One region of the Mesorhizobium sp. P3_A10 genome, then DNA from elsewhere that is predicted to be linked to it. Evidence: riboswitches for the same ligand, from Rfam matches in the RefSeq annotation. Region 1 holds a riboswitch; the other holds the start of a gene.
What was found. Region 1 has a riboswitch for cobalamin ahead of AC1DXU_RS00275 (CbtB domain-containing protein). Riboswitches for the same ligand answer to the same signal wherever they lie in the genome.

Region 1 (15,474 bases):
AATTCTCAGCGCGAAGGGTGTGCCTTCAAAGGCGTCAGCGCCGCGCCCGATCGCCTCGATCGCTTCGATCATGCGGCCGTTGCGCTCGAGCAGCGCATCGGCGACCGCAATCAGCCGCGGGTTGGGTGTCGCCGACGGCGACAGCGCGCGCAGTGTCTGCGCCAATTCAACCTCGTCGCGCATCGGCGCCAGTGCTGCGGCGATGATGTAGGCCGAGGCGGTCGAACGGCTGATGCCGGCATAGCAATGCACGACCATCGGCTTCACGCGATCCCATTGACGGGCGAAATCGAGCAAATTGCGCACGTGCTCCTCGCCCGGCATGGTCATGCCGTCCTGCGCCGCCGCAATGTCATGCATGACCAGATGCAGGTGATTTTCCTTGGCGATAGCGGCCGGGCGCACCACTTCGGTTCCGGCGGCCAGCAGGGAAAGCAGCCGCTCGGCGCCAGTTTTAGTCACGGTTTCATCGACTTTTGCCAGCGAACAGACATGGATCATCATCGCGCGATCTCCTTGGCGCCAGCGTCGCGCTTGTGCGCCCATTCGGCAAGGGAGGATTCGAGCCGCTGCCATTCCTCCTGACTTCCGGGCAGGCCGGCGCGCAGCACTAGCGGCCGGTCGGTGAAATGGCGAAGCAGGATGCCGCGCTCGCCAAGTGCCGAAAACAGGCCGGCAGCGTCCACCAGCCTGAGAGAGCGGAACAGCGTAGTGCCGCCGACGACCGGAACGCCGAAACGGCCGAACAAGGCATCCAGCCGCTGTGCCTCCGTCTCCAGCGTCGCGCGCATCGCGGCCTGCCAACCACTATCGGCCAACGCCCGGATGCCATATTCGAGCGCCGGGCCAGCAACCGCCCACGGCCCGAATTGTGCGTCCAGCCGTTCGGCCGTTCGTACATCAGTCAATGCAAAGCCAAGCCGCAGGCCGGCCAGGCCGAAGAACTTGCCGAAGGAGCGCAATACGACGATCCCGCCCTGGTCGACATCGCCGGCAAGGCTCTCAGTGCGCGGACCGACATCCATAAACGCCTCGTCGACGACCAGCAACCCGCCCTTGGCTCGCAATCTTGCCGCAAGCTGCAGCAGCCTTTCGCGATCTATGACGCGCCCGTCCGGATTGTTGGGGTTGACGACGATAGCGAGGTCGGCACCTGCCAGCACCTCGAAATCTTCGACCTCCACGACCGAATGGCCGGCGATCGCGGCTGCCCGCGCATGTTCGGCATAGGTCGGTCCGAGCACCAGTGCCTTGCCGGGGCTGACCAGCGACGCGACGCGCGGCAACAGGATCTGCGTGCCGGGGGCCAGCACGATATTGGCTGCGGACGGCGCGCCATAGGCACTCGCCGCGATCCTGGCCAGCTCATGGGCGCGCGCGGCTTCCGGCAATCGCGACAGAGCGGTGGCGGGCAGCTCGAAAAGCGGGTAGGAGTGCGGATTGATACCTGTCGAGAGGTCGACAAAAGGCTGTGGCGCGTGAGGGAAGAGCGCGCTCGCCCGGCCAAGGCTCCCGCCGTGATCCACGGCAGCAATCGCTCCTTCAAGAAGCTTCATGTCGATCCTGATCGCCTTCCTGTCATTGGCCATTGAACGTGTCCTGGGCTACCCGGACTGGCTGTTCCGCGCCATCGGCCATCCCGTCACCTGGTTCGGCAGGCTGATATCCTTTCTCGACCGCAGGCTCAACCGCGCCACTGATTCCGACGCGCTGCGTCGCCGGCGGGGCGTCCTGGCGTTGCTGGTCATCGTGCTGGTGCCGGCGGCAATCGCCTTTGTGCTGCAAATCGTGCTCTGGCAGATATTGCCCACCGGAATGGTCGTCACCGCCATTCTGGCGACGTCGCTGCTGTCGCAGAAGAGCCTGACCGAGCATGTCGAAGCGGTGGCCGATGCGCTCGACACCGGCGGTCTGGCCTTGGGTCGTATCGCGGTTGCGCGCATTGTCGGCCGCGATCCGGAAAGGCTCGACAAACCGGGCGTGGCCCGCGCCGCGATCGAGAGCCTGGCCGAGAATTTTTCCGACGGCATCGTCGCGCCCGCTTTCTGGACCGGTGTTTGCGGCCTGGCGGGCGGCGTCGCCTACAAGGCCGCCAACACCGCCGATTCGATGATCGGTCACCGCACGCCGCGCCACGAGGCCTTCGGCCGGGCGGCTGCCCGGTTTGACGATTTCATCAACCTGCCGGCCTCCAGGCTGACCGCGCTGCTGATCGTGCTCGCCGCCTTTCTGGTTAAGGACGCCGATCCCCGCAACGCCTGGACAGCCATGCGGCGCGACGCGAAAAGACATCGCTCGCCCAATGCCGGCTGGCCGGAAGCGGCGATGGCCGGTGCGCTCGGCCTGGCGCTGGCTGGGCCGCGCAGCTACGGCGGCGTCATCGTCGAAGATGCCTTCATGGGCGAAGGCGGACGGCGCGAGGCGGATAGCCTGGATATCAGACGGGCGCTGAGGCTTTATCAAATCGCCGACTATCTGCTGATTGGGTTGTTCGGATTGCTCTCGGCGATCCTTATCGCGGTGACGCTCTGAGCGGCGTCACCCTCAGAACTCTATCCCCTGCTGCGCTTTCACACCCGCCGCGAAATGATGCTTGGTCACGCCCATCTCGGTGACCAGATCGGCGGCCTCGACCAGCGCCGGCTTGGCGTTGCGGCCGGTGACGACGACATGCAGGCCTTCGCGCCGCGCCTTCAGTGCCGCGACCACCGTGTCGAGATCGAGATAGTCGTAGCGCAGCGCGATGTTCAACTCGTCGAGCACCAGCAGGCTGATGGAAGCGTCGCCCATCAGCTCGAGCACCTTGGCCCAGGCAGCCTCGGCGGCAGCGATGTCGCGCTTCAGGTCCTGCGTCTCCCAGGTAAACCCCTCGCCCATCGCGTGCCAGACGACGCGATCGCCGAAGGCGGCAAAGGCGTCCTTTTCGCCGGTGTGCCATTTGCCCTTGATGAACTGGACGACACCGACGCGCTTGCCATAGCCGAGCATGCGCAGCGCCAGCCCGAAGGCGGCCGTGGTCTTGCCCTTGCCGGGGCCGGTGTTGACGATCAAAAGCCCCTTCTCGACCGTTTTGGCCGCGACTTCGGCATCCTGCACCGCCTTGCGCTTGGCCATCTTGGCGCGGTGGCGCTCTTCGTCCTTGGCATCGATCTCGGTCATTTCATTTCACCTTGAGCGGCAATCCCGCCACCATCAGCAGCACCGTGTCGGCGACCGCCGCGACCTGCTGGTTGAGGCGGCCGGCCGCATCGCGAAACCGGCGCGCGAGCGCATTGTCGGGCACGATGCCCTGGCCGACTTCGTTGGAAACAACAAACCACGGTCCGCGCGGTCGCGAAAGCACATCCGCCAGCCCTCGGCATTCGGCGTCAAGGTCATGCTCGGCCAGCATATGGTTGGTCAGCCACAGCGTCAGGCAGTCGATCAAGACAGGTTGATTGTCGGGCAGCGCCCCGATCGCGCCGGCAAGATCGAGTGGTGCATCGATGGTCGTCCAGCCCTCGCCGCGGCGCGAGCGGTGCAGCGCGATGCGCTCGCGCATCTCGTCGTCATAGGCTTGCGCCGTGGCGATGTAGGCCCACTGCGCCCCACCTGCCGTCACCAGTTTTTCGGCATGCGCGCTCTTGCCGGAGCGCGCACCGCCGATGATGAAGGTCAGTTCTTTACGATCAGGCAAAGCTGTCGCGCAGGCTAGTTGCCGTTCCCGTGAAGCGTCCGCGCACCACGCCGACGGCAGCACCAAGCACCAGCCAGAACACCAGATTGGTCACCGTAACCGCCACCACGAACTGATGGTGTAGGCCTTCCGGGATTGCTGTCACGAAGCTGTCCGGCTGCGGCGCACCGACAATATGTGGCGCCACGATCAAAGCCACGGCAAGGATCGCCAACGGCAGCGACTTGCGAAAGGCGAGAAGGCCCAGGCCAGCCGCTGTCGCCGCCACCGTTGCCCACCACCAGATCTGGCGCTGCATGAGGTCGGCTGCCGGCATTGCCGGCAGTTCGGGCGGCAGGCCGAGCCCCGGCGCCAGCGTGAACACGGCAAAGCCGGCCAGGCCCCAGAACAAGCCCTGACGCCAGGTCCCAATGCCGCCGGCGAATTCGGAAACCGCGACCAGGATCAGCGCGAAGCCGATGCCGGTGACGATATTGGCGACGACACTGAAAGCGAAGCGCTCGAAGCCATCGGCCGGCGACCAGCCTTCGTCTTCAGCCGGAGCCGCCGCTTCGGCCGGCGCCGGTGCGGCTGAGCTCATGGTGTTTTCCGCCGGTGCGGCACTGCTCATGGCATTGTTGGTGCTGGCGGCTGGTGCCGCAGCATGATCGTGCTGGTGGCCGCCAGCCTTCTCAAAAACTTCGGCCTGGTAAATCAGGGGGTCGGTAGCAAAGGCCTGCATGCAGGCGAGAACGACGCCAGCCACGAGCCCGGCGATCGCCGCGATGAACACGACGTTGCGAAACAGGTTCATGATGTCAATTCCTCGTCAGTGGCAGGGAAACGCCATCGAGTGGCGATAGTCGTGCGCGGCGTTGTGGACCACCTCGATATGCGAGAAGCCGACAACACCGACAACGAACAGGCCGAGAAATGCAGTGAGCACCAGCTGCATGAAGCGCGACTGCGAGGAGACGGAAGCGCCGATAGAGACGGAAGCGGTATTCATATCTTGTCCTTTCGCCCTCCACCCGAGGGCATAGAAGTCAGTGTCCCTGTCGCCGGCAGGTCTCCTGGCTCGCGGATCAGCGCCCTTCCCCACCTTCCCGAAGAAAAATCTTCAGTGGCATATGGAGAGGACTACCGCACACAGTTGCGGGGGCAGCCACGGCATTGGGCAACAACTCAGCCCGCACCGCATTCCCTCTTGGCTCCAAACGGAACCGACGACAGCTAGCGACTATAGGCAAAATCGCAGCGCCCGGCAAACCAAATTCCGCCGGTTACCAGCGTGAATGCGCCACCCTGGCCTTAAGCTGCGGACGCGGCGATCCGCTCGGCCACGAGGCGCTGCAGCCGCCATAGATGGCGATCGTGAATGCCGCGCTCTTCCAGGTTTTTCACCGTGTTATAGAGATAGTCCGCGCCTGAGCCCCAGTGTCCACAGGACGTCGCCAGCCGTTCGACGACCCTCTCCTCGGCGAGCGGTCCGGAATAGGTGAGGCCATTGCGGTTGATGACGAACGCCAGCGCCTTTATCGGGCCGTTGTCGCTTCCCAGGTTGAGCAGGCGGGGATGGTAGCTTGTCGGCTTTAGTGTCACTTCGCGCCTGAAAAGCTTGCCCAGCTGCTGCCGCCGATCCGCGTCGCCAAGCCGAAGGGCGACGCCCTTGCACTGTCCGCCACGGTCCAGCGCCATCATCAGGCCGGGGCTGTCCTTGGTGCCGCGCCAGCGGGTCATGTTCATGCAAAAGGAGCGGTGCCAACCGCGCGCCAAGGCCACCCGCTCTTCGACATGATCGATTTCGGGTTTCCAGATCAGCGAGCCGTAGCCGAACAGCCACAGCGGTTCCGAGTCAGGGAGTTCCGCCTGCAATGCGTCCACCAACGCGTCATAGTCGGCATCATCCAGGTGCCCTGCATCCGGATCCGGACCTGTATCCTCGATCGCGCGCCAGCAGCGCGCGACCAGTTCCGGCGTGAGCGACATCTGTCGTGTAGACAATTCTCAATCCTCTTGTTCAAGGACATGATTAGGCATCGCGGTCGAAACCGGCAATGCGGCGCCGTGCCAAATGCCGTCACTAGAATTGACAAAAGATTTGCCGGGGTGTCGGCTGGCACATCACAGGAAGCCAGCCATGCAACCCAACCCCGGCGAGCGCGATCCCTATAACGGCCTGACCCGGGCCGAATCGACGCTGCCGTCGTCGGCCTATTGGGATGCAAACGCCTACCAGCGCGATCTAGACGCCATCTGGTACAGAAACTGGCTGCTGGTCTGCCGCGAGACCGATCTTGCCCAGCCACTGGCGTTCCGCACATTCCGTGTCGGCACGCAGGAAATCGTCGTGCTGCGCGACGACACCGGCGTGCTGCGCGCTTTCCACAACACCTGCCGGCATCGCGGCTCGCAGCTTTGCCAGGAAAGCGAGGGCCGGCTGAAGGCGCGGCTGATCACCTGCCCCTATCACGCCTGGTCCTATTCGCTGCGCGGCGATCTCGTGCGCGTTCCCTCGAAATCGCTGCCCGACGGTTTCGACAAGGCCGATCATCCGCTCTACCGCGTGGCGCTGTCGGTGTGGCGCGGCTTTGTCTTCGTCAATTTGCAGGAGGACGCCAACGGTTCGGCGCAAGCATCCTTCGATCCCGCATCCGGCAATCTCGGCAACTGGCCGCTGGAAACGCTGGTCAGCGGCCACGTGCTGAAGAAGGTGATGAACTGCAACTGGAAGATTTTTTGGGAGAACTTCAACGAGTGCCTGCACTGCCCCGGCGTCCACAAGGACCTGTCGCGGCTGGTGCCGATCTATGGCCGCGGCCTGATGGGAAGGCACGATGACCCGGACTGGGTTCGCCATGCCGACAATGACGCGCCGGAATTTTCCGGCGGCCTGCGCGCCGGCGCCGAGACATGGTCGCGTGACGGGCAGGCGCATGGACCGGTGTTTTCCGGGCTGACGCCGGCCGAGCGCGCCGCCGGCCAGACCTACGCCACGTCACTGCCATCGATGTTCATCGTCGGCCATGTCGACTATATCAGGACCGTGCGGCTGGTACCGCTTGGCCCCGAACAGACCGAACTCACCGCCGAATGGCTTTTTTCGCCCGAAGCGCTGACGGCACCCCAGGCCGATATCGACAACATCGTCGCCTTCGGCCGGCAGGTGCTGGAGGAAGACGCCGCGATCTGCGAGGTCAACCAGAAAGGCCTGCGCTCGCTGCGCCACCAGGCCGGCGTGCTGATGCCGGAGGAATACGATCTGCACCGCTTCCACAACTGGGTGCGTGAGCAGCACGCAGCGGTTGGAACAACCGCCTAGTCGGCCTTCAGAATTCGCTCCGGCGAGGCATATGGAGTGGTTTTCGAGCACCGGCGCGCAGCGGACTTTTGGGTCCGTGAGCACCGGAAGCGGAGAAAATCGCGACAGATGTCCGCCGGAGTAGAATTATCAAGGCCGACTAAAGCGATTTCGGCAGATAGCGCCACGTGACAAAACCGCAGACCACCGCCAGCAGGCCGAGCGTCGCGAACACCGAACCTAGGCCGAAGAACGCCAGCACCACCGAATAGACCAGCGGCGGCGTCAGCTCGGAAAAGTCGAGATAGGTGCGATAGACCGCCGCCATCTGCGCCCTCTCATAGGAGCGCACCGAGCGCATGAAGGCGGTAGAGCCGAGTGCGTCGAGCGCAATGGTGAAGAACGCGCCGCAGAGCAAAAAAGCGCCGGTGAGCAGCGGCACGGTTTCGCCGACCGCGCCCGCCGCCAACAGCATCGCCGACATGGCGAAATAGGCGAACGTCATGGTGCGCCGACCGCCGAAGCGCTTGCCCGCCTTGCCCCAGAAGATCGCCATGAACAAAAGCGCATTGCCTGCCGACACCAGCAGGCCGCCGGCCAACTTGCCTTCGCCGGTGATGACCATGAACAGCGGCCCGTAGACGAAGAACGTCGTCCAGAAACAGGAGCGGCCGAAGGCGATCAGCCAGGCGAGTCTGAGCCGCGGCTGGGCGACGAAGCGGCCGATATTGGCCAGCGGATTGGCCGGCCGCGTTTTGCCCGGGCGGATCGATGGGTTGTCGCCAAGCCGGTAGGTCCAAAACAGCGCCAGCAGGATCATGGCAAAAACAGCAACCGCGCCATGCGCGGCATAGATGCCGAAGCGCGTGTAGAGAAAGATGCCGAGCGTCGGCCCGCCGGTCCAGGCAAACATCGACCATGCCATGCGCAGCGATTCCGCCTGCATGAAGTCGGTCTTGCGGATGTGGTCCATGATGTAGAGGTTGAGCGTGATCGACAGTGCGCTGGCGCCCATGACGCGGCACAGCATGCCCGCCAATTGCCCGGCCAGCGTGTGGGTGACGAAGAACAGCGAGCCTATGGCCAGCAGGCAGGCGCCTGCCGTGTAGACCCAGCGCCGGGCAAAGCGGCGGATCAGCATTGGCATGAACAGCGTCACCGACAGGCCAAGCATGGCCACGACGGTGTAGAGGATCGAGACGATCTGCTCGTTGTGCAAGATCTCGTAGGCCTGGATCGGGATGACGCTCGACACCGTGGCGCGCGCGAAGGACTCGACCGTATAGAGCGAGGCAAAAGTGCGCGCATCCGCCGGCCGCAAGGCCGGAAGCCAGATCGGATGGCGCACATGGGTGGACATTGCTTTCCCCGAAGCAGATTCGCGAGGCCAATCTGGCGTGGCCATCCAGGTGTCGGTAACAGGAAACCGACCCGTTCACGGCAAAAAGCGAAGCCGGCCAAAGGCTTTCCGGCGCTGGCCTAAAGCAGGCCCTGATGCGGTGTCTCGGCCTGCCTTCTTTTGTCCGGTGCAACCGTGCTAGTCGTCTTGAGGGCTGAATCAGAATTACGAGACCATGAGCATCCATACCGCCGCCGTCCCGGATCAACCGAAGCGCATTGTCGCCATCGACGTCGTGCGCGGCATCGCGCTGATCGCCATGGCCAGCTACCACTTCACCTGGGATCTGGAGAATTTCCACTACACCGATCCCGGTCTCACCGCCTTCGGATGGTGGAAGATCTACGCGCGCTGCATCGCCTCGACCTTCCTGTTCCTGGTCGGCGTCAGCCTGTTTCTCGCCCATGGCAGGCAGATCCGCTGGAACGGCTTCTGGAAACGCTTTGCCATGGTCGCCGTGGCGGCGATCGCCATATCGGCAGTCACCTGGTTCGTCACGCCGGACAGCTTCATCTTCTTCGGCATCTTGCACGAGATAGCGCTGGCCAGCCTGCTTGGCCTTTTGTTCCTGCGCCTGCCATCATTGCTGACGCTTGTCGTGGCGGCGATCGTGATCGCTGCGCCGATCTACCTCAGATCCGAAGCCTTCGATCATCCGGCGCTGTGGTGGGTTGGTCTGTCGGCGGTCAACCCGCGCTCCAACGACTATGTGCCCGTCTTGCCCTGGTTCGGCGCCGTGCTCATCGGCATCGCCGCAGCAAAGCTCGCTTCCACGTCAGGCGTGCTGGCGCGGTTGGCAACGCTCACGCCCGGACGATGGGCCAACCCGCTGATCTTCATCGGCCGTCACAGCCTGGCTTTCTATCTGATCCATCAGCCGCTGCTATTTGGCTGTGTCTGGCTGTTCTCGCAGATCATGCCGGCGCCGGTGGAAACCAGGGAGGTGACCTTCCTGAAAGAGTGCCAGGTATCCTGCGAGCAGCAGCGCGACACGGAGTTCTGCGCCAGCTATTGTGTGTGCATGCTGGATACGCTGCAAAGCGAGGCAACATTCGATCGGCTCTACAATGGCGACCAGACCCCGGAGTTCAAGGCGCATCTCGGCGATCTCGCCGGCACCTGCACCGCCAAGACCGAGAGCTCGATGATGGAGGGAGGGCAACAATGACCGACAGCCAGCCGAAACCCGGTCACATACCATGGCCGCCGCTGATCTATGTCGCTGCTATCGCCATCAGCATCGCGCTCGGCCTGCTCTACCCGCTGCCATGGATCGGCGACATTGCGGGCGACCTGCTTTTCGCCGCCGGCTGGGTGGCGCTGTTCGGCGTCGCCGCACTCTGGTTCACCGCCATCCGCAGCATGATACGGGCCAAGACGACGTTCAACCCGAACGCCGTGCCGGACCATCTGGTGACGTCAGGCCCTTTCGGCATCACGCGCAACCCGATGTATCTGGCCAACACGCTGCTGTTGATCGGCGTCGCCTTCGTCACGGGCATCGCATGGTTTCTGCCGCTGGCCCTGATCGCGGCCTTCGCAACACAAAAACTCGCGATCGAGGGCGAGGAAAAGGTGCTGGCGGCTAAATTCGGCAAGAAGTACCGCGACTACGCCAAAAGAGTGCGGCGCTGGATTTGAACAGCCCAGGCCGCCGCTGCCAGACTTAACAGGTTCCTCGCCTAAACAACGACCCTGATTTCGCCTGGCCGGCTTTCGAAGTCGAAAAGCCTCTGGGTAGCAAGGGCAGCAGCGCCCCGCGCCCAGGAATCGTCGGCCCAGTCTGGCGTGATCGGCGGCGGTGCCCACATGGCGTAACGTCCCAGCGCGTTGCGCATAGGCTCGAAGAGATAGTCGCCGAAGCTGACGGCTTCGCCGCCACCGACAATCACTTCCGGATCGATGATGTTACAGAAGCCGCCCAGAAACCTGCCGATGCCTTCGCCCGCTTCACGCAACAAATTCACCGCCGTCTCGTCGCCGGCCTTGGCCGCTTCGAGCATGTCGTAGCGGTCAACGTCGCGTGAGAGGCCTTTCGCCTCACGCCACCGCTTGACCAATGCCGGCTCGGAGAAAAACGTTTGAAGGCAGCCGTGGCGGCCGCACTCGCATAGTGGCCCGTTGGGATCGTAGATGGAGTGCCCCATCTTGCCCGCGGCCCCGTTCGCGCCGTGATGCACGGCGCCGTCGACCACCACCGCGCAACTGATGCCGGCGCCGATCGCCAGCGCGCCGACAGTGCGGTGATGCCGGCCGAGGCCGAACAATTGCTGCGCTAGCGCGAAAGCGTTGGTGTCGTCGTCGGCCCAGACGGGCACATTCACGAGGTCGGCGAGCATGGCCGCTATCGGCACGTCGGTCCAGCCGAACCGGTGACTGAGCCGGCAGACGCCATTGTCGATAACTCCGGGCACCGCGATGCCGATGCCGCTAAGCTGCGCGCCGATCGGCGCATCACGGTCCGCAAGCAATACCTTGACGGCAGCTGCACAGGCATCGGCCACGCTCTGTGGTGACTGATCCGGCACTGCGACCTGCTTGGTGACAAGAGGCGTCGTGGCGAGGTCGGTTAGCACGCAATCGATCGCACCGACCATCAGCTTGAACCCGACGACGAGGCGGCCCGCATAGTTGATGTTGATCGGGATGGGCCGCCGCCCCGGCGCTCCGACGCTGGCTTCTCCCTCGACCAGGATGTTCTCGGTCAACAGGTCGGAGACGACGAACGTCACCGCCGCCGGGCTCAATCCGGTGATCGCGGCGATCTCGGCGCGGCTGATCGCCCCTTCCCTGCGCAGCAGGTTGAGGATCAGTCGACGATTGATCGAACGCGAGGTCTGCTGGTCACCTTTGAGTTTCATTCCCGCCTCATTGTTAATTTTGTAAATTAAGTATTGACCTGCTTCGCCTGCATACGCTACGACTTGCCTCGGTTCAATTGGAATCCGGCTGTTCTCAGGGAGGAGATAAAAGCCATGGCCATCACCGTTACAAGTCTGTCCACGACAAGGCGCCGCTTCCTCAAGGGCACGGGCGCCGCTCTCGCCGCATCCGCCACCGGGAGCCTTTGCTTGCCGGCTCTGGCGCAGTCGCAGGAAATCACCATCATCTCCAATATTGGCAACGCGGCTCAGCGCGAGGTGCTGCAGCGGCTGGCAGGCGAATACGAAAAGGCGTCTGGCACCAAAGTCACCATCAACAACATGGATCACGAGGCGCACAAGACGGCGATCCGCAGCTACCTCGTCGTTGGTGCGCCTGATATCTGCTTCTGGTTTTCCGGGAACCGCATGAAGGCCTTCGTCAAGAAAGGCCTGTTCGACGACATCTCCGACCTGTTCGCCCACGAGAACTACAAGGACGTGCTTGGCGCCACGACAAATGCGGTCACCGTCGACGGCAAGCAATACGGCCTGCCGATGGGCGGCCTGCTTTGGGGCCTTTTCTACCGCAAGGACGTCTTTGCGGAACACAATTGGACGCCGCCGAAGACCTGGAACGACTTTCTCGCCTTTGGCGAGGCTGCGAAATCCGCAAGCATGATCCCGATGAGCATGGGCACGAAAGAACTCTGGCCTGCGGGCGGCTGGTTCGACCACATGAACCTGCGCATCAACGGCCTCGACAAGCACATCGCCCTGATGGACGGCACGGTCCAATACACCGATCCGATGCTGACACCCGTCTTCGACAAATGGAACGACCTGCTCAAGGCCGGTTTCTTCTCGCCCAACCACAGTTCGTTCGGTTGGGAACAGGCAGGTGCTGCGCTGGCGCAGAAGAAAGCCGCCATGATGGATCTCGGCGGTTTCGTCAGGTCCGCCTTCCCGGAGGCAGATCTCCCGCAACTCGCCTACGCGCCATTTCCAGAAATCGTCCCCGGCGTCGCCAGGTATGAGGATTTTTCGGTCAACTCCGTGCATGTCCCAGCCAATGCCAAGAACAAGCAAGGCGCGCGCGAATTCCTTGCCTATTTCTACAAGGCGGAAAACCTGGCGGCTTTCCTCGCGGCCGAAGGAGCGATCCCGCCACGCAACGACTGCCCACCCAGCAAGGATCCACTGGTGAATGCCGCCGTCGAGGAGCTGAAGAAAGTGGTCGGCACGTCACAATACTACGATCGTGATACCGATCCTGACATGGCGCAGGAAGGCATGACCGGGCTTCAGGAATTCATGGTCAAGCCTGAACGGCGCGACCAGATTCTCACGCGGCTGGAAAAGACCCGCAAGAGAATTTTCGGCTAGTCCTCCCGGGGCATGGCGGGAGCAGTCCAATGCATGTCGCCCAAAAGTGCGCAGCGGTTTTGGGACAACGACATGCACAAAGCAAAGACTTAAAGCGCGTCGGCTGAGTCCGTTTCAACGCGACGCGCTTTATGGCTGTTCCCGCCCCTTTTTTGGATGAATCCAATGCAGCACTTTTGGCGCCGAAATCGTCATTGGTTGACGCCGGCTTTGTTCCTCCTGCCAGGCCTCGCTTTGTTCGGCGCGGTGATCCTCGCGGCGTCGCTGGAGACGATCTGGATCTCCCTGCACGAATGGGACGGCATCGGCCCCAAGATCTGGGTCGGTGTCGCCAACTATGTCGAGCTGGCCGACGACCCGCAATTCTACGTCTCGCTGAAGAACAACGTCATCTGGTTGGTGATCTTCATGCTGGCGCCACCGATCGGCCTGGCGCTGGCGTTGATCGTCAACCAGCAGATCGGCGGCATGCGCATCTTGAAGTCGCTGTTCTTTGTCCCGCTGGTGCTGGCGACGGTGACCGTGGGCGTCGTCTTCGGCTGGGTCTATGATCCAACTTATGGCCTGCTGCAATTGATCTTCGGTCTGTTCGGCGGCACCGCGCCGGCGCTCTTGTCCGACGAGAACTTCGCCACTTTCGCGGTTGCCGCCGCAGGCCTTTGGCCGCAGATCGCCTTCTGCATGGTGCTGTTCCTGGCGGGCCTGAACAATCTCAACGACGACCTGATCGGCGCCGGACGCGTCGATGGTGCGCGCGGCTGGCCCATGCTGCGCCATGTGGTCCTGCCGCAACTGTCGCAGGTCGGGTTCATTGCGATCGCGGTGACAGTCATCGGCGCCCTGCGCTCTTTCGACATGGTCGCCGTCATGACCAGTGGCGGCCCTTACGGCTCTTCGACGGTGCTCGCCTACCAGATGTACGAGGAATCGATCTTTTCCTATCGCTTCGGCTATGGCGCGGCGATCGCCACCGTTCTCTTCGTGATCATGACCGCCTTCATCGCCTGGTACCTGCACGGCCTCATCAAGGCCGAACGGAGTAACGCCTGATGTATCCGCGCCCAATTCCCGAAGAAGCCAAAATCAAGCGTGCTCTTTACGTCGGTGGCGTAACCCTCGTCGTCGCGCTTTGGCTGGTGCCGCTGCTTGCCGTCATGCTGACGTCGATCCGCTCCAACGAGGAGTTGATGGCGGGCAACTACTGGGGCTGGCCGCAGAAATTCAGCTTGGTCGAGAACTACACCGCGGTCTTCGAGCAGACCGCGATGCTGCGCTTCTTTCTCAACAGCCTGCTGATCACCATCCCCGCGGTGATCGGCGTCCTGATCCTGTCGACATTGACCGGCTTCGTTCTGTCCCGCTATCCATTCCGCGGTTCAAATCTCATTTTCGCCCTGTTCGTCGGCGGCAATTTCCTGCCGGCCCAGGTCATGATGATCCCGGTGCGCGACCTGATGGTGAGGCTCGGTCTCTACGACACCATCTACGCGTTGATCATATTCCACGTTGCCTTCCAGACCGGCTTTGCGACGCTCTTCATGCGCAACTTCATCGCCGCCTTGCCCGGCGAATTGTTCCAGGCGGCACGCGCCGAGGGCGCGTCGCCATACCAGGTGCTGCGCCATGTGGTGGTTCCCCTGGTACGGCCGGCACTGGCGGCGCTCGCCATCCTTACCTTCACCTTTGTCTGGAACGACTATTTCTGGGCGATTGTTCTGACCCAGAGCGACGCGGTCAAACCCGTCACGGCCGGGCTGAACAATCTGCGCGGCGAATGGACTTCCGCCTGGAACATCGTGTCGGCGGCAACGATCTTCGTCGCCCTGCCCCCGGTCGTGATGTTCTTCCTGATGCAAAAGCACTTCATCAGCGGCCTGACGATGGGGGCGGTGAAGGGGTGATGTCTGGAAACGGCCGGAAATCCACATCGGGTGGCATGGGACGCAACCCGCAAACACGGAAAGGCGCCTGGCAATGAGCAGCGTGGAATTGCGCAAGGTCGACAAGCACTATGTCGGCTATCACGCCCTGAAGACTATCGACCTGAAGATCGAAAAGGGCGAGTTCGTCGTCATGGTCGGACCGTCCGGTTGCGGAAAGTCGACGCTGCTGAAAACAATCGCCGGACTTGAAACCATCAGCAGCGGCCAGATCGTGATCAACGGCCGCGATGTCACCAGGGAAGAACCCGGCGACCGCGGCATTGCGATGGTTTTCCAATCCTATGCGCTCTACCCGCACATGACGGTGGCGGAGAACATGGGGTTCGGTCTCAGGATGGCCAAGCGGCCTAAGCCGGAGATCGACGCCGCCGTAAATCGCGCGGCCCAGATCCTTCGCCTGGAAGAACAGCTCGACAAGCGCCCGAAGCAACTGTCTGGCGGACAACGCCAGCGCGTCGCGATCGGCCGTGCGATCACGCGTTCGCCGGAGGTCTTCTTGTTCGACGAACCCTTGTCGAATCTTGACGCGGCGCTGCGCACCCAGATGCGCGTCGAACTGTCGACGCTGCACAGCCAGCTCGGTTCCACCATGATCTACGTCACCCATGACCAGGTCGAGGCCATGACCATGGCCGATCGCATCGTGGTGCTGAACAAGGGCCAGATTGAACAGGTCGGCTCGCCGCTCGAACTCTATGCCAATCCGGCGAACATCTTCGTCGCCGGCTTTCTCGGCGCCCCGCGCATGAACTTCGTCGAAGCGCGGGTGGCGGACATTCGCGGGAGCAGCGTCAAAGTGACGTTGGAGGGCGCCTCGGCATTCTCGTTCGAAAGCGCCGACACAACCGGTCTCTCGGTCGGCGAGAAGACGACAGTTGGCGTTCGACCGGAGCATCTGCGGATCGTCGAGCAACCGGCGGGGGAAGCGG
Region 2 (15,474 bases), on a different contig from region 1:
ATCCGGACAGGGGATGGTTTGCGACAGCACGAAGGGGGTCGGCGTCGGCTCGAGCTTGCGGCTGGTCGTCTTGCCGCGCCAGACGACGTCCGGCGCCGATTGCTGCAGCCGGCCTTGCTTGCGTTTCAGCCGCAACTGCTTGGCGAACCCGCGCGACAGCCAGACGAGGCCGCCGAAATCCGTGCGCGGTTTGGCCTGTAGAACCGAGGACCATCGCGACAGGCCGGCGCGATCGGCCATATCAACTGTTCCTGCGAGAACTGGCTCAGGCACCGCAACGCCGATCTCCAGCGCCAGATAGGAGAGTGCCACCGCCGCGGCAACGGCAAGACCACGCCGGGCAAGGATGTCGTTGAACACACCCCAGTCGACCGCGCCGCCATGGATGGCCACGGCGCAATCAACCAGCCAGTCGCTGTGGGTGTGGGCATCGAGGCCGCCATGGCCGATGGCCAGCGCCATACGATCGGCCGGCGACGGAACAAAGACGCTGACGCCGCTGAATTCGGCTGCGACCGCCCGCTGCCAGATCGCCAGATCGTCTCCCGTGCTTTGCTGCGACCCGTCATAGGCAAGCTGGTGCAGGTCGATGTCGCCGAAACTGCCCTTGAAGAAGTTCATCGAGCGCACGGACGCCAGCCTGGTCCTGAGATAGTGCGGGCTGACGCCGGTGGCGATCTGCCAGTCACGCTCGCGCAGCACGTCGAAGGCAGCGGTCATGTCCTGCGGCCGCACCAATATATCGATGTCATGCGCCACCCGGCCGCGCTGCGCCGAGGCGTTGACGGCGATGCGGCTGGCGCCCTTGATCAGCACGACGGCGCAGCCGGCCTCCACCATGGCCTGCAGCGCCGGTTCGGCCTCGCGCATTGCCATGCGCGATTTGGTCCACAGCATCTTTTGCAGGCCGACAAGGCGTGGATAGGCGGGATGGGCGGCAAGTTTTCGGCCGAACCTGTCGGAAATCGCGGCCAGCAGCCGGTGTTCGCGAAAGGAGACGAGATTGATATCGTTCTCGTCGAGCCAGCGCGCCGCGTGTTGGCAGGCCGCTTCCTCATCGGGAAGAAGGGCTGCCTTGAGCAACTGGTCGAGCTTGCCGGTCGGCCAGGACCAGCCATAGTCCGGAAACCGGCGACCGATGCGGCGGATCGACCTGGCCATCAATCGGGATCCGTCTTGTTGCGCGCCCGCCGCTGCATGGCGAGCCGCACGACCTCGAGATAGCCCCGGTCGCGTGCCGGATCGCGCCCGTAGGACAGGCTGCCGGGCCGGATGCGCCTGAGCGCCAGCACGTCATCCAGCATGTCGAGAACGAAGCCTGCCTCGCGCGCCCGAGCGATCCAGTCGACCATATCGCCACGCCCCCCTTGCGGGTCGATGATCGGCCCGACGGCAACGGCGACCTCCCTGCGGATCATCATGGTGGTCCGCGACCAGCCTGCGAGAGAGGCGGCTTCCGGCGCTTCCGGCCGATCGTCGCGAAAGGTACGCCAATGCGTGAAAACGCCCGATGTCGCCGGGAACCGGTCGAGATGCGCAAGCTGTCTTTCAATCTTGGTCGGCAACCACAGATCATCCGCATCAAGCGTTGCCACGAAAGAGGTCGACAGCACTGCGAGGCCTCTTGTCGTGGCACTGCCGGGGCCGGCGTTTTCCTGGCGCAAAAGCCGCACCGGTAGCTTCAGCGCCTCGATCACTGCGATGGTGTCGTCGGTAGAGCCGTCGTCGACAACGACGATGGTTTCGGCCTGCACTGTCTGGGCCGCGATCGATCTCAGCGTCTCGGCAATGGTGGCTGCCGCATTGAAGGCCGGGATGACGACGCCATAGCCGCTCATCACATGAAGCGCCAATGCGCGAGTTCTTTGAAATCGAAGATCCCTTCGATCGGACGCAAGGACGGGTCGCCCTTGCGACGCTTCATCGATTTGAGGATGGCGCGCATGAACTCGCGACGGGGGACATCGGCCTCCCTTGTCATATTGCCGGGATGACGCCTGTAATAGAGGGCCACGGTATCGGGCATAGTGTATCTCGGACCGCTTTCAAAGGCGCGCAGCAGATAGTCAGTATCTTCGGCCTGGTTGAAGTCCTCGTCGAAACTGCCGATGCGCTCCACAAATTTACGAGCAAAAATCCCCGCCGACAGATGAATCCCGCGAACAGTCACAGAATGGCTGTCGACTGCCGGCTCCAGGGTCTCGTCATCTATCAGATCAACCAGTGTCATGCGTGAATAGGTGAGTTCGAGACCCGGATCGGCTTCGAAGCGGGCAAGGTCAGCCTTGAAGCGCCCAGCGGGCGAGATGTCGTCCGAATCGAGAAATGACACAAGCTGTGTCTCCGGCAGGAGCTGCCTGAGACCGGCATTGCGTGCTTTGGTGACACCACCATTGGCTTGCTGGAAAAGGCGGATGGAGGGCATTTCGGTCATGAATGAGCGCACCACGTCAGCCGATCCATCGGTCGAACCGTCGTCGATGACGATGATGTCGAGATCGGCGGCGTCACGCTGCCTGAGCAGCGAGCGCAGCGCCGAACCGACATAGGGTTCGCGGTTGTAGACAGGCATGATCACGCTCAGCTTCATAAAATGCCTCGTGCGAGAAACGCCGAAATCGTGCCGGCGATTTCCTCGGGCCGTGTCCCCAGCGACAGGCGATAGCACGGCAGCTGGCGTGTCAGTTCGCCAAAAAAGCGAAAGCCGCTCTCCCTCTCGCCCGGCATCTGCGCAATTCCGGACGGCGCCAGCGCAATCATGGCGTCCTTGCGCGACACCGGCATGATCGAGCTTGTCTCACCGCCATTGATATGTGGCACCACCAGCGCGACGATGTCCAGACTTGCAGGCACCGGCCGGACTGCGATGTCATCGATGTGAAACGGATATTTGCCTTGCCAGTTCAGCGGACCGTGCGACTTCAACCTTCGTTCGAGCTGCAGCCGCGCGAAACCTTCCGGGTCCTGCTTGAGCGTGGCAAACAAGGGGCGGGCAGTCACCCCATTGTCGGTATCGATCAGCACGTAGTCGTCGCCGACGCTGTCGAGCCCGTTGAGCAGTCCGGCGACAACCGTTCCCGATTTTCCGGCCCCGCCGGCGCCGGCGAGCAGCACACCCTTGCCGCCAATGCCCAGCGTACCGGCATGGGTAAGCCGCATGCCGCGCGCGGCATACTCCCAATGCAGGAAGGCGCGCAGCGGCGCTGCTTCCTCCCAGGGTGGAAACCCATCGGCCGATCTCATCAGCTGTGCGCCGACGCGGCGTTCGGGATCGTAGAACTGCCAGAAATCCAGATCGTGGAAATAGCTGCCGCGCAATCCGGCTTCCGCCAGCTGCGTGGCGAAGGCGTGATGCGTGTAGTCGGCCTGGCCCCATGTCGCCGGGGCGCGGATGCCCTCAATATCCGGATCGGCGACGAAAATACGGCAGGCGCCCAGGGTCGGCTCGTCGTCGGGAGCAGGGACAAAGCCACGGTCGACAGCATTGGCCAGCGCGCCGGGGCTGAGATGCGCCGTCAAATCCAGCCGCGGCAAGTGGACCGTGGTGGTGACCGGATAGCGGTCAGCCGCGCTTTCCGCCGCCGCCAGCACATGACGGGCATAGTCGGCCAGGGTTTGAAGGGTGACGCGTGGCATGGCTGACGTGTTCCAGCGTTGCCCGACCGGGCCGCTCGGGTGGTTTCAGGGCGCCGGCTTGACCGCCGGCCAACCGAGAGGTTCCTCGACCTCGTGGATCGGGTCGACCAGAATGAGATCGGCAAGGTCGTCATGGATGTCGACCTTGAGCGGCTCGCTGCTGCCGGCGAGTTGGGCAAGCAGCGCGCTCGAGATGGGTTGCGCGGCTGCATCGGCCGCACGCACGAGCAAGCCGAAATCGAGCAGTTGGGTAATGAAGCCGTCGAGCTCGGCTGACCTTATTGTGGCCCCGCCGGCCGCTTGTCCGACCAGTGCGTGGGCGCCAACACCGGACGACAGCGCCTGCCAGACCCCGCTGCCTGAATCGGAGAAGCCGAAATATTTCCCGTTCGAAAGATCAAGGACTACGGCTTCGCCGTCAAAGGACTCGAAAACGATGTCCTTGCTTGCGACCGCGTAGACCGATTGCTCCATTGAACGTCCCCACAACAGGCTGCCCTGAAGCGATCACCGGTCGCCGCAGTCCACCTTGCCCTGGAAAAGCGTCTAGCCACTTGGCCGTTCTTTGGCAAGACAGAGCGCCGGCCAGGGCCAGGCCGACACGCAAAACAGGCGGCCAATCCGCCGCCCTGTCAGGCCTCGATCTCGAGCGCCGACCGTGGCCTTGAGCAGCAGGCGAGGATAAAGCCGTCATCGATCTCGTGATCGAGAATGCCGCCATTGTGGCTCATCTCGACCTCGCCTGAAACCTTCTTGACCTTGCAGGTTCCGCACAGGCCGAACTCGCAGGCCGCAGGGATTCTCACCCCCGAAGCGCGCGCCGTCTGCAGCACGGTCTGGCCGGCAACGCATTCGGCGTCGACATCCGAAAGCGAGAAGCGGACCGGCGTAACAGTGTCGGCGGGCACTTCGATTCCACCGCCGGCCGGCGATGCGAACGGAGCCGGGACTTCTTCCACAGCCGGGGCCGCAAAACTCTCCTGATGGTAATAGGCCATGTCGAAGCCGGAGGCCTCCAGCATCTGCCGCACCGCGCGCATGAACGGGTCCGGGCCGCAGCAGAAGATTTCACGCTCGCGGAAGTCCGGCGCCAGCAGCGGCAGCCTTATGGCGTCGATCCGCCCCATATGGCCGAACCAGCCTTCGCGGCTCGACCGCTCCTCGATCATGAAGCCGAGCGACAGGCCGGGCATGCGGCTTCCCAGCAGTTCGAGCTCCTTGCGGAAGATGATCTCCTCGGGCCGCCGCGCGCAGTTGACGAAGCCGACATCGGTCCACGGCGCGCAGTCGTTCAGCCAGCGCAGCATCGACATCATCGGCGTCACACCGGAGCCGGCCGAAATGAACAGATATTTGGCCGCGGGGTGGCTGTGCAGCGAAAAGTCGCCTGCCGGCCCATAAGCCTTCACGTGAACGCCGGGTTTCAAATTGTCGAACATCCAGCGCGTGCCGATGCTGCCGGCTTGGGCTTTCACCGTCACCGCAATCGAGAACGGCCGCGATGGCGAGGACGACAGCGTGTAGGTCCGCATCAGCGGGCCTTCAGTGGTCGGCAGTTCCAGTGTCACGAACTGGCCTGGCTTGTAGCGAAACCAGGTCTGGTTGTCGGAGCGGAAGGTGAAGGTCTTCACCTCCGGCGCCTCGTCGCTGACGCCGATTACTTCCAGCACCTGGAGCCTGTCGTTCCAGGGCGCCATCTCGTCGAGATGGCGGTAGAGGCCAAGGTCCGTCATCGCATTCATCCCTTCACCCTTTTTGTTCTGCACATGTCGTGATCCCAAAACCGCTCAACACTTTTGGGCGCCATGTGCTAGGCGACGCTGCGCAGCGCGGGCCGGCCGCCCTCGGCAAGGCGCGGCTCGATGAAACGGGCATACCAGTCGACGAACTGGATGACGCCGCCCTCATGCAACTCAGAATAGGGGCCGGGCTCATAGGCCGGCGACAGAATGCCGAAGGCATTTTCCTCGACGATGCGGCGGTCCTGGTCGTTGGTCTCGGTCCAGACATGGGTGAGTTCGGCAAGGTCGTAGTCGACGCCTTCGACCGCATCCTTGTGGACCAGCCATTTCGTCGTCACCGCCGTTTCCGTGGCGCTGATCGGCAGCACGCGGAAGGTGACGGCGTGGTCGATGAGGATGTGATTCCAGGTCGTCGGATAGTGGTAATGCATCAAAGTGCCGATGCGGTCGGCCGAAACGCTGTCGGAAAGGTTCTTCTTCACCGCGCGCTTGCCGTTCATCGTATAGCTGACGGCGTCGCGCAGCAGCGGCGCGCGGGTGGCGCGAAACTGTCCGGTGGGATCGATGCGGAATTTGCTCGGCAGGCCCGCCGCCTCGCACTTCGCCCAGTGCGCCAGCATTTCCGGGTCGCTGTCGGCGCCCTGCACGCCGGTCACGGTCGGCGCTTCCGGGAAAGTCTTGCACAGTTCCGGATGGTTGCCGGCGCAGTGATAGCACTCGCGGTTGTTCTCCCAGACCAGCTTCCAGTTGCCCTTTTCGACGATGGTTGATTCGAAGGCGACCTTTGCCTCGCGCAGCCGGTGCGGCAACAAATAGGGTTCGATCATGGCGCGCATCGGCGCGAAGTCCGCCGGCTCCCTGGCCAGGCAGATGAAGATGTAACCGCCGACACTCTCGCAAGCCACCGGCTTCAGGCTGAACTGGCTCTTGTCGAAACCATCGGCCATCTGCCGTGCGAACAGGAGCCGGCCGTCCAGTTCGTAAGTCCACTGGTGATAGGGGCAGACCAGCTTGGCCGCCGTGCCTTTCTCGGCGTTGCAGACGCGGCTGCCGCGATGGCGGCAGGAATTGTGGAAAGCGTTGATCTTGCCTTGCTGGTCGCGCACCAGCACCACCGGATAGTCGCCGACCTGGGCGGTGATGTAGCTGCCCGGTTTCGGCAATTCGCAATCATGACCGATGAACAGCCAGTCGCGATACCAGATCAGCTCCATGTCGAGCTTGAAGTAGTCGGGATCGGTATAGAAGGGCTGTTCGAGCGAATAGCCTTCCCTGCGGCTGTGCAAGAGCCTCAGCATGTCGTTGCGCGCATCCATGTCCTGTCCTCGTGTTTAAAGGACTGAACTTGGTGGTGATGGAGGAAAGACCGGTCGCAATCCGGCACCACGGCCGGCATGCACCATCCACCTCTTGACCGCCCACCGCGATCAGTCGAGTCTAGCTATCTCGGGCTGGTTTCCGGGCTCTGGAGTGTCCTTGCGGACGGTCGCGACACCTTCCCAGGCTTGTGGCCCAGTGGTCTCCCGTTGCGACTTGATCTCCACCACCGTTGCGGGGGCAGCGCCGGGCTTTGACCGGCTTCCCAATTCTCCGCTCCATCGTCACGAAGCGGCACCTGAGATGCCATCATCTAATCACGACGGCCGACGCGCCATCGGCATGAAAGCGACATCGCATCCATGCGGCGCGACACCATAGGTGAAAAACGCACCGGCCAGGATTTGTGACGCGAACCCAGCCTTTCACCGGTCGTGACCCGCCGCTCCGCGCATCTGATTCGCCCGGCGGCAGGGTCAAAAACAGTTAACAGTTTCGAAAAGTGACTATTAGTGGTTTCTAAAATCGAACCGAACGGTTCGTTTCTGTTGACAGAGCGTGCAGGACGGTGTGAACGCTGGTTTGCCAATTCGTCAGCTGGCTCATGGGTGGAATAGAATAACATATTGAAATTATTCGCTAAAATAGAAAGTGTAGGAGGCTTTGGTACAATTTCAAGGTGCAGAGCCATGGTCCACGCGGAACAACTTCGTGATTGGAAACGGGCACTGGCCTCGCCCACATCGGGGCTGTCCGAACGACGCGAATTCCTTCCAAGACACGCCGCTAGACGGACTGATGAACTAAGATACTGGAGTACCAATAATGAAAAAGATCATCCTCACTGCCGCCGCCGTTTTGGCCATCACCGGCAGCGCCTTCGCTGGCAGCGACAACTTTGGTTCCAATGGTGCGAACCAGCCTGCCGCCTCGGTCGACAGCTCGTACACGGCTTCCATTCAGAAGCCGGCGCACGCCGACAAGCAGCCCGTCGTTCAGGGCAGCGACCGCAATCTCTTCGGCAATAACTAACAGCCGATTCCCAACGGACGGCGGGTTTGCCCTGCCGCCTTGGTGGAATTCAGACATTCAGGAGTACTTAAAATGAAAAAGATCGTTCTTACCGCAGCGGCCGTTCTGGCCATCACCAGCAGCGCCTTTGCCACTGGCAGTGACCACTTCGGCGCCAACCAGGCCGTCCCGGCTGTCGACAGCTCGTACACGGCTTCCATCCAGAAGTCGGCTCCGGCTGACAAGCAGCCCGTCGTTCAGGGCAGCGACCGCAACCTCTTCGGCCACAACTAGGCCGATCCCGGCAAAGCGCTTCGCCGCTTGCTGGAATACGAAAATTCAGGAGACTTGAAATGAAGAAGATTGTTCTTGCCGCAGCCGCTCTCATGATTGCCGCCGGCAGCGCCTATGCCCACAACGACAGCGTTGGCGGGACCGACATCAACCAGCAGGCGACCGTCAACGTCGACAAGACGCAGACGTCTTCGGTGCGCAACACCGGCTCGCCGGTCTACAAGCTGCTGAACTCGTCGGGCGACGTCCAGAAGTCTGCCCCGCAGGGCAGCGACCGGAACCTCTTCGGCCGCTAACAGCCGAAGTAGATCTCCAGAAAAAAGAGCGGCGGGCCTGGCCCGCCGCTCTTTTTTGTTGACACGGACCAGTCGCCTCAAGCCGCCTTTGCTTCCGGCCTGTGCAGCGCGAAGGAATGTCCGTCGGCATCGAAGATATGCAGGTCTCCGCCATCCGCGCTCAGCCGCAGCGTCGCCCCTCGCTTGACCTCGACATTGCCGGGCAGCTTGGTCACCAGCGGCAGGTCGGCGCGGCCGATGTCCACATAGATGAGCTGGACCTCGCCGAGCTGCTCGACATAGTCCACCTTGCCCTCGAAGAGATAATCGGCGCCGGTGGAGACCACCAGATCCTCCGGCCGCACGCCGAAGCTTACCGCAGCACCCTTCGCTGAAGCCGGCGTGGCGATCGGCACCGTCGCCTTGCGGCCGCCGACATGGCTGACGACAGTCGAATTACCGGTTGTTTCGATCGTCGCCGGCAGGATGTTCATGGCCGGCGAGCCGATGAACTGGGCAACGAACAGATTGCCGGGCTTCTTGTAGAGGTCCATCGGCGTGCCGACCTGCTCGATATGGCCCTCTTTCAGTACCACGATGCGATCGGCCAGCGTCATCGCCTCGACCTGGTCGTGGGTGACGTAGATCATCGTCGTGTTGGGCATCGATTCCTTGAGCTTGGCGATCTCGATGCGGGTGGCGACGCGCAGTGCCGCATCAAGGTTGGACAGCGGCTCGTCGAACAGGAACACTTTTGGATTGCGCACGATGGCGCGGCCGATGGCGACGCGCTGGCGCTGGCCGCCCGACATCGCCTTGGGCAAGCGGTCAAGATATTTGGTCAGCTGCAGGATTTCCGCCGCCTGGCGCACGCGCCGGTCGATCTCGGCCTTGTTCTCTTTGCCGATCTTCATCGAGAACGCCATGTTGTCGTAGACGGTCATATGCGGGTAGAGCGCGTAGGACTGGAACACCATGGCGATGCCGCGCTTCGACGGCGGTACGTCGTTCACCACCTCGCCGGCGATCTTGAGTTCACCGGAGGTGATTTCCTCCAGCCCGGCGATGGACCGCAGCAAGGTCGACTTGCCGCAACCCGAAGGGCCGACGAAGACGATGAACTCGCCCGACTTTATGTCGAGATCGATGCCGTGCAGAATGTGCAGATTGCCGTATGATTTCTTCACTTGTCTTAGCGTGACATCGGCCATGATTTCCTCCCAGTGAATTTCTTTGGCAAATTTCAGTCGATACGCCCGAACCAGGCCCCGTAGCCACCGAGGCGGATGGTGCCGGCCCCGGCTTGCTTCGAAAATCCGTGTCCAGGCAGAGGCTGCAGTGATCGGTCGCCGAGACCGATCGCTGCCGGCTCGTGTCCAAGATTGAAGACGCAGACGATCTGCTCGTTGCCTTCGCGCCGCGTAAAGGCGACGGTATCGCCCTCGCTTTCGATGAACTCGATATCGCCCTTGGCCAGCGCCGGGTGCAGGCGGCGGAAGCTGAGAAAGCGCCGGTAGTGCTCGAGCAGCGAGCTGTCGTCGCCCTGCTGCACGTTGACCGCTTGCGAAAGGTGTTTTCCCGGCACCGGCAACCAGGGTTTTGCCAAGGAGAAGCCGGCATTCTTGGCCGTGGCATCCCACACCATCGGCGTGCGGCAGCCGTCACGGCCCTTGAATTCCGGCCAGAAGCGGATGCCGTAGGGATCCTGCAGATCCTCGAATTGCAGCTCGGCTTCGCCAAGCCCGAGCTCTTCGCCCTGATAGAGGCAGACCGAGCCGCGCAACGACATCAACAGCGCCGAGATGACCTTGAGATAGGCGGTCTCGTCGGCCTCGCCGGCGGCCCAGCGCGAAGCCGGACGCATCACGTCATGATTGGAAAAAGCCCAGCACGACCAGCCATCGCTGGCGACCTTGCCAAAGGATTCCAGCACCGAGCGCACCTTTGCCGCGCTGATCTTTTCGGGCGCTAGGAAGTCGAAGGAGTAGCACATGTGCACGCGCTTGCCGCCGGCGGTGTAGGCCGCCACCACTTCCAGCCCGCGCTGCGAATCGCCGACTTCGCCGACCGCCGCGGTTGCCGGATATTCGTCGAGAAGCGCGCGGAAGCGTTCGAGGAAGGCGAGGTTCTCAGGCCGGCTCTTGTCGTAGATATGGTCCTGGTAGTTGTAGGGGTTGACCGCCGGAGCGGTCTGGTCGTTGCGCTCTTCCGGCGGCAGCGGCGGATTGTTTTCCAGCCCCTGGCTGTGGAAGTAGAAGTTGATGGTGTCGAGGCGGAAGCCGTCGACGCCGCGTTCCAGCCAGAAGCGGGTGACGTCGAGCAGCGCGTCCTGGACTTCCAAATTGTGGAAATTGAGATCGGGCTGCTCGGCCAGGAAATTATGCAGATAATATTGCTGGCGGCTGGTGTCCCACTGCCAGGCCGAGCCGCCGAAAATCGAAAGCCAGTTGTTGGGCGGTGTGCCGTCGGGCCTGGCATCGGCCCAGACATACCAGTCGGCCTTGGCATTGGTGCGGCTTGAGCGGCTTTCCTTGAACCACGGATGGCTGTCGGCCGTATGCGACAGCACTTCGTCGATCATCACCTTGAGGCCGAGCCTGTGCGCCTCGGCGGTCAGGGCGTCGAAGTCGGCCAGCGTGCCGAACATCGGGTCGACGTCGCAATAGTCCGACACGTCGTAGCCGAAATCCTTCATCGGCGACCTGAAGAAAGGCGAGATCCAGATGGCATCGACGCCGAGCGAGGCGATGTAGGGCAGCCTGCCGATAATGCCCTTGAGGTCGCCGATGCCGTCGCCGTTCGAGTCCTGATAGCTGCGTGGATAGATCTGGTAGATCACCGCACCACGCCACCAGTCGCGATCGACGGCGAGATCGGGCTTCGAGGTCGCCTTCAAAGCGGATTGCATTGTCTCAGCCTCCTTTCACCGAGCCGGCAAGCAGCCCGCGGACGAAATAGCGCTGCAGTGAGAAGAACACGATCAGCGGCACGATGATGGTGACGAAAGCCGATGTCGTCAGGATTTCCCAATCACCACCGCGTGAGCCGAGCAACGCATTGAGCTTGGCGGTCAGCACGATCTGGTCCGCTTCCGTACCCAGGAACACCATTGCCACCAGAAGGTCGTTCCAGACCCAGAGGAACTGGAAGATGGCAAAGGAGGCCAGCACCGGGAACGACAGCGGCAAGACGATCTTGACGAAGATCTCGAAATCGCTGGCGCCGTCGATGCGTGCCGATTCCATGATTTCGCGCGGCAGGCCGGCGATGTAGCTGCGTAGCAGGTAGATGGCGAAGGGCAGACCGAAACCGGTATGCGCCAGCCAGATGCCGAGATAGGTCTTCGACGGCATGCCGAAGAAAGAGCCGACGCCGTTATAGAGCTTCAGGAGTGGAATCAGCGACATTTGCAGCGGCACGACCAGCAGGCCGATGATCACCGCAATCAGCAAGGCCCGGCCGGGAAAGCGCATCCAGGCCAGCGCATAGGCGGCGAACGCCGCAATCAGGATCGGGATGACGGTGGCCGGAATGGTGACGGTCAGCGAGTTCATGAAGGAACGGCCGATGCCTTCCGAAAACAGCACGGTCTTGTAGTTGTCGGTGGTGAATTTCGGCGGCGCTGATGAGGCGTAATAGACGCGCTGGCCACGGTCGCCTTCGAAAGCCTTGGGCGAAGACATGACGAACGTGCCGTCAGCGTTGAGCTGCAAGGTCACGCCGTCGCCGAGATCGGCTGATGTGCCGGCCGGATACTGCGTCGGCGCGGCCGACTTGACGCCGAAGGCGCTGATGTTGCGGGCGGCGCCGTCGCCGAAGATATTGCCCTGGAGGACGAACTTGCCGTCCTTCTCGACCTGCGCCGAGGCGGCTGGCAGCCGGCCGGCCTCAGTCTGGCTGGAACTGGAGAACGAGTTCCACCAGCCCGAGGCGATGATCTGGTCCTTGTCGCGCAGCGAGGAGACCAGAATGCCGAGCGTCGGCACGGTCCATATCGCGACGAAGATCAGGACGGCGATGTGGACGCCGAAGCGGCTGGCGAAGGAGTTTCCGGTTGCGACGGCCATTTCAATGCCCTCCCGTCTCTTTGTTCGCCTGGCGGATGTTCCAGACCATGATCGGAATGACCGCGATCATGATGATGATGGCGATGGTGGCGCCGCGGCCGAAATCGCCGCCGCCGCGGAACATCCAGTCGAACATCAGATTGGCCAGCACCTGGCTGTTCCATTGGCCGTTGGTCATGGTCAGCACGATGTCGAAAACCTTCAGCACCAGGATGGTGATGGTGGTCCAGACCACGGCGATTGTGCCCCAGATCTGCGGAACCATGATCTTCCAGAAGATCTGGAACGGATTTGCGCCGTCGATGACAGCCGCCTCCAGCGTCTCTTCCGGGATGCCGCGCAAGGCAGATGACAGGATGACCATGGCAAAGCCGGTCTGAATCCAGATCAGGATGATCATCAGGAAGAAATTGTTCCAGAACGGCAGCGATATCCACACCTGCGGCTGGCCGCCGAAATACTGGATGATGGAATTGAGCAGGCCGATCTGCACCTGACCTTCGCCGCGATATTCGTAGATGAATTTCCAGATGACGCTGGCGCCGACGAAGGAGATGGCCAACGGCAGGAAGATCAGGCTCTTGGCGATCGTTCCCCACCAGATCTTGTCGGTGAGCACGGCGATGATCAGCCCGAGGAAGGTGCAGGCCGCCGGCACCACCGCCAGCCAGATGATGTTGTTGAGGATCGAGTTGCGGAATTCGCGGTCGCCGAACGCCCATTCATAATTGGCCAGGCCGACGAAATGAATGCCGCCGCGATCGAGAAACGACAGCCGCAGCGTCTCGACCACCGGATAGATCAGATAGATGGTCAGGATGATCATGGCCGGGCCGACGAACAGCCATGGCCGCACCAGCCCTTGCCGGCGCAGATTGTCGATGGCTGCTGCGCCTTGGACGCCGCGCGACGGGAAAATAATGTCCACCAGCTTGTTGGCGCCCCAGAAATAGGCGACGCAGCCGCCGACGCCGACGATGATGACGAATATGGCCGAGAAAATCTGAGCCGCCATGGGTTCCTCCCCTGCGCAGCATCGGCCAAAGTCGAACGCCCTTGGCTTTGAGATGCGCCGATTCAGTTGTTCAGAGCGCAATCGCCAGGCAAAGCGGGTCCCCCCTTTGCCGATCGCGCTTCATGCCGGAATGTCTATGTGCTCATGACAATCGCCGCGGCACGGGCCGCCGGTCGGATCCGGGCCCTCAATGGCCCGGATCGGGTAGTAGAACGTCCAGCCGGATAATCGGCTGCCTACTTGATCGCGTCCCAGCTCTTCTGGATGTCGGTGGCGACATCCTGGGCGGACTTGCCGCCGACAAGGTCGATCATGCCGGTCCAGAACGCGCCGGCGCCGATCTTGCCGGGCATCAGGTCCGAGCCGTCGAAGCGGAAGGTCGAGGCATTGGCGAGGATGTCGCCCTGCTTCCTCAGCGCGTCGCTGGCATAGGCGTCCTTGTTGACCGACTTGAACGGCGTCACGAAACCGCCCTGGGCCATCCAGATCTCATGGGCGAGCGGCATCTTCAGGAATTCGATGAAGGCGCGCGCACCCTTGCTATCCTTGGTGATCATGGCCAGCGTGCCGGCGCCAAGCACAGGCGTGCCGAGGTCAGGCTTGGAGGCGTAGGGCGGGAAGTAGAAGAAGTCCGCGTCCTGGCCGACTTTCGTGCCTTCCGGGAAGAAGGTCGGGATGAACGACGCCTGGTGATGGAGGTAGCATTTCGGCGGCACCGAGAAGAGGCCCTTCGGGCTGTCGCGGAAATCGGTCGCGGCAACCGCCTTGGCGCCGCCATCGACCATCTTGTCGTCGGTGGCGATCTTGCCGAAAATGTCGATGGCGTTGACCACGGCCGGATCGTTGAACGGAATTTCGTTCTTCACCCACTTGTCGTAGACGTCGGGCGTCTGGGTGCGCAGCATGATGTCTTCCACCCAGTCGGTCGCCGGCCAGCCGGTGGCGCCGCCCGAACCCAACCCAATGCACCACGGCGTGCCGCCGTCGGCGATGATCTTCTTTTCAAGCTCGGCGAGCTCTTCCTGCGTCTTCGGAACCTTGTAGCCGGCTTCCTCGAAATTGTCCGGCGAGTACCAGACCAGCGATTTCACGTCGGCCTTGTAGGGGAAGGCGAAGAAGCCCGGCTTGCCGTCCTTGTCCTTGAACGTGCCGAGGTCGACCCATGACTGGCCGGCGCCATAATTGTCCTTGACCCATTTGGCGGTGTCGTCGCCGAGCGGCGTCAACAGGCCCTTCGACGCCAGATCCTGGATCAGGCCCGGCTGCGGCAGCACGGCGATGTTGGGCGGGCTGCCGGCCTGCGTGTCGATGACGATCTGCTGTTCGTAATTTTCCGACGAGGAGTATTTGATCTCGGCGCCGGTGGCTTCCGAGAAATAGTCGAGAACGGTGCGGATCAGGCCCTCGTCCTCGCCACGCCACGGTCCGAAGATCGTCAGCGTCTCACCCTTGAGGTCGACTTTCTTGAGCTCTTCGAAATTCGCCCAGTTGAAGCGGGGGTCTTCGCCCGGCTTGAACTTCAATTCGGCTTGCGCCGGGGCGCTCAGGGCGAGCGTGGCAAACGCGGCGCCCAGCAGAAGCATTTTCTTCATCGGTATTCCTCCCAGTGGTCACAAACACCCGGACGGAACCTCCATTCCGTCCGCCGACGCTGCAGGACTGTGACTCAGTCAGAAAGGAACCGCAACCTCTCGGAGAGTCTTCCAAAGCGCTTTGGCTTTTTTGATCTCGCCATTGAATCGGTCGGAAGTCAAGAGGGTGAAAAGCTAATCGATTTAATTTTTGCAGAGAAAGACAGCGAAAGTGCAGTGCAGCATGCTTTTTTGGCAGTGCATCAGCAAATTCTACTTCAAACCCATCCGAAACGGTGCTTATGGTCGGAGCGCTTGGCAGCGCTGTCCATGGCGCCTAGATCGATTCAATTTTAAAAGCGCTTTGAGGCTTGGAGGCCTCCCGGTGAACCTCAAACAGCTCGCTCATATGCTGGCGCTTTCGCAGACCACGGTAAGCCGCGCCCTGAACGGCTACCCAGAGGTCAATGAGGAAACGCGACGGCGGGTGATGGATGCCGCCAAGCGTCACGGCTACCGCCCCAACCCCAGCGCGCGCCGGCTGGC

Region 2: linked by a shared signal. The riboswitch ahead of AC1DXU_RS18695 (aromatic ring-hydroxylating oxygenase subunit alpha) and the one ahead of AC1DXU_RS00275 (CbtB domain-containing protein) in region 1 are both predicted to bind cobalamin.

Annotation. Positions count from the first base shown of each region.
Region 1 is NZ_JBFUFZ010000001.1:52,117-67,590, forward strand. It holds gene AC1DXU_RS00245 (tyrosine phosphatase family protein) at 1-501, opposite strand, end outside; gene cobD (threonine-phosphate decarboxylase CobD) at 501-1,556, opposite strand; gene cbiB (adenosylcobinamide-phosphate synthase CbiB) at 1,555-2,532, shown strand; gene cobO (cob(I)yrinic acid a,c-diamide adenosyltransferase) at 2,545-3,159, opposite strand; gene cobU (bifunctional adenosylcobinamide kinase/adenosylcobinamide-phosphate guanylyltransferase) at 3,161-3,676, opposite strand; gene AC1DXU_RS00270 (CbtA family protein) at 3,669-4,469, opposite strand; gene AC1DXU_RS00275 (CbtB domain-containing protein) at 4,485-4,664, opposite strand; cobalamin riboswitch at 4,702-4,898, opposite strand; gene AC1DXU_RS00280 (gamma-glutamylcyclotransferase) at 4,967-5,659, opposite strand; gene AC1DXU_RS00285 (aromatic ring-hydroxylating oxygenase subunit alpha) at 5,796-6,977, shown strand; gene AC1DXU_RS00290 (MFS transporter) at 7,117-8,316, opposite strand; gene AC1DXU_RS00295 (acetyltransferase domain-containing protein) at 8,531-9,523, shown strand; gene AC1DXU_RS00300 (methyltransferase family protein) at 9,520-9,996, shown strand; gene AC1DXU_RS00305 (ROK family protein) at 10,038-11,216, opposite strand; gene AC1DXU_RS00310 (ABC transporter substrate-binding protein) at 11,331-12,602, shown strand; gene AC1DXU_RS00315 (carbohydrate ABC transporter permease) at 12,768-13,652, shown strand; gene AC1DXU_RS00320 (carbohydrate ABC transporter permease) at 13,652-14,503, shown strand; gene AC1DXU_RS00325 (ABC transporter ATP-binding protein) at 14,577-15,474, shown strand, end outside.
Region 2 is NZ_JBFUFZ010000004.1:392,268-407,741, forward strand. It holds gene AC1DXU_RS18665 (nucleotidyltransferase family protein) at 1-1,161, opposite strand, end outside; gene AC1DXU_RS18670 (glycosyltransferase family 2 protein) at 1,161-1,838, opposite strand; gene AC1DXU_RS18675 (glycosyltransferase family 2 protein) at 1,838-2,590, opposite strand; gene AC1DXU_RS18680 (serine kinase) at 2,587-3,636, opposite strand; gene AC1DXU_RS18685 (PqqD family protein) at 3,682-4,110, opposite strand; gene AC1DXU_RS18690 (FAD-binding oxidoreductase) at 4,269-5,369, opposite strand; gene AC1DXU_RS18695 (aromatic ring-hydroxylating oxygenase subunit alpha) at 5,447-6,694, opposite strand; cobalamin riboswitch at 6,811-7,012, opposite strand; gene AC1DXU_RS18700 (DUF680 domain-containing protein) at 7,521-7,727, shown strand; gene AC1DXU_RS18705 (DUF680 domain-containing protein) at 7,800-8,000, shown strand; gene AC1DXU_RS18710 (DUF680 domain-containing protein) at 8,060-8,296, shown strand; gene AC1DXU_RS18715 (ABC transporter ATP-binding protein) at 8,374-9,486, opposite strand; gene bglA (beta-galactosidase BglA) at 9,519-11,183, opposite strand; gene AC1DXU_RS18725 (carbohydrate ABC transporter permease) at 11,188-12,342, opposite strand; gene AC1DXU_RS18730 (carbohydrate ABC transporter permease) at 12,344-13,357, opposite strand; gene AC1DXU_RS18735 (ABC transporter substrate-binding protein) at 13,594-14,949, opposite strand; gene AC1DXU_RS18740 (LacI family DNA-binding transcriptional regulator) at 15,314-15,474, shown strand, end outside.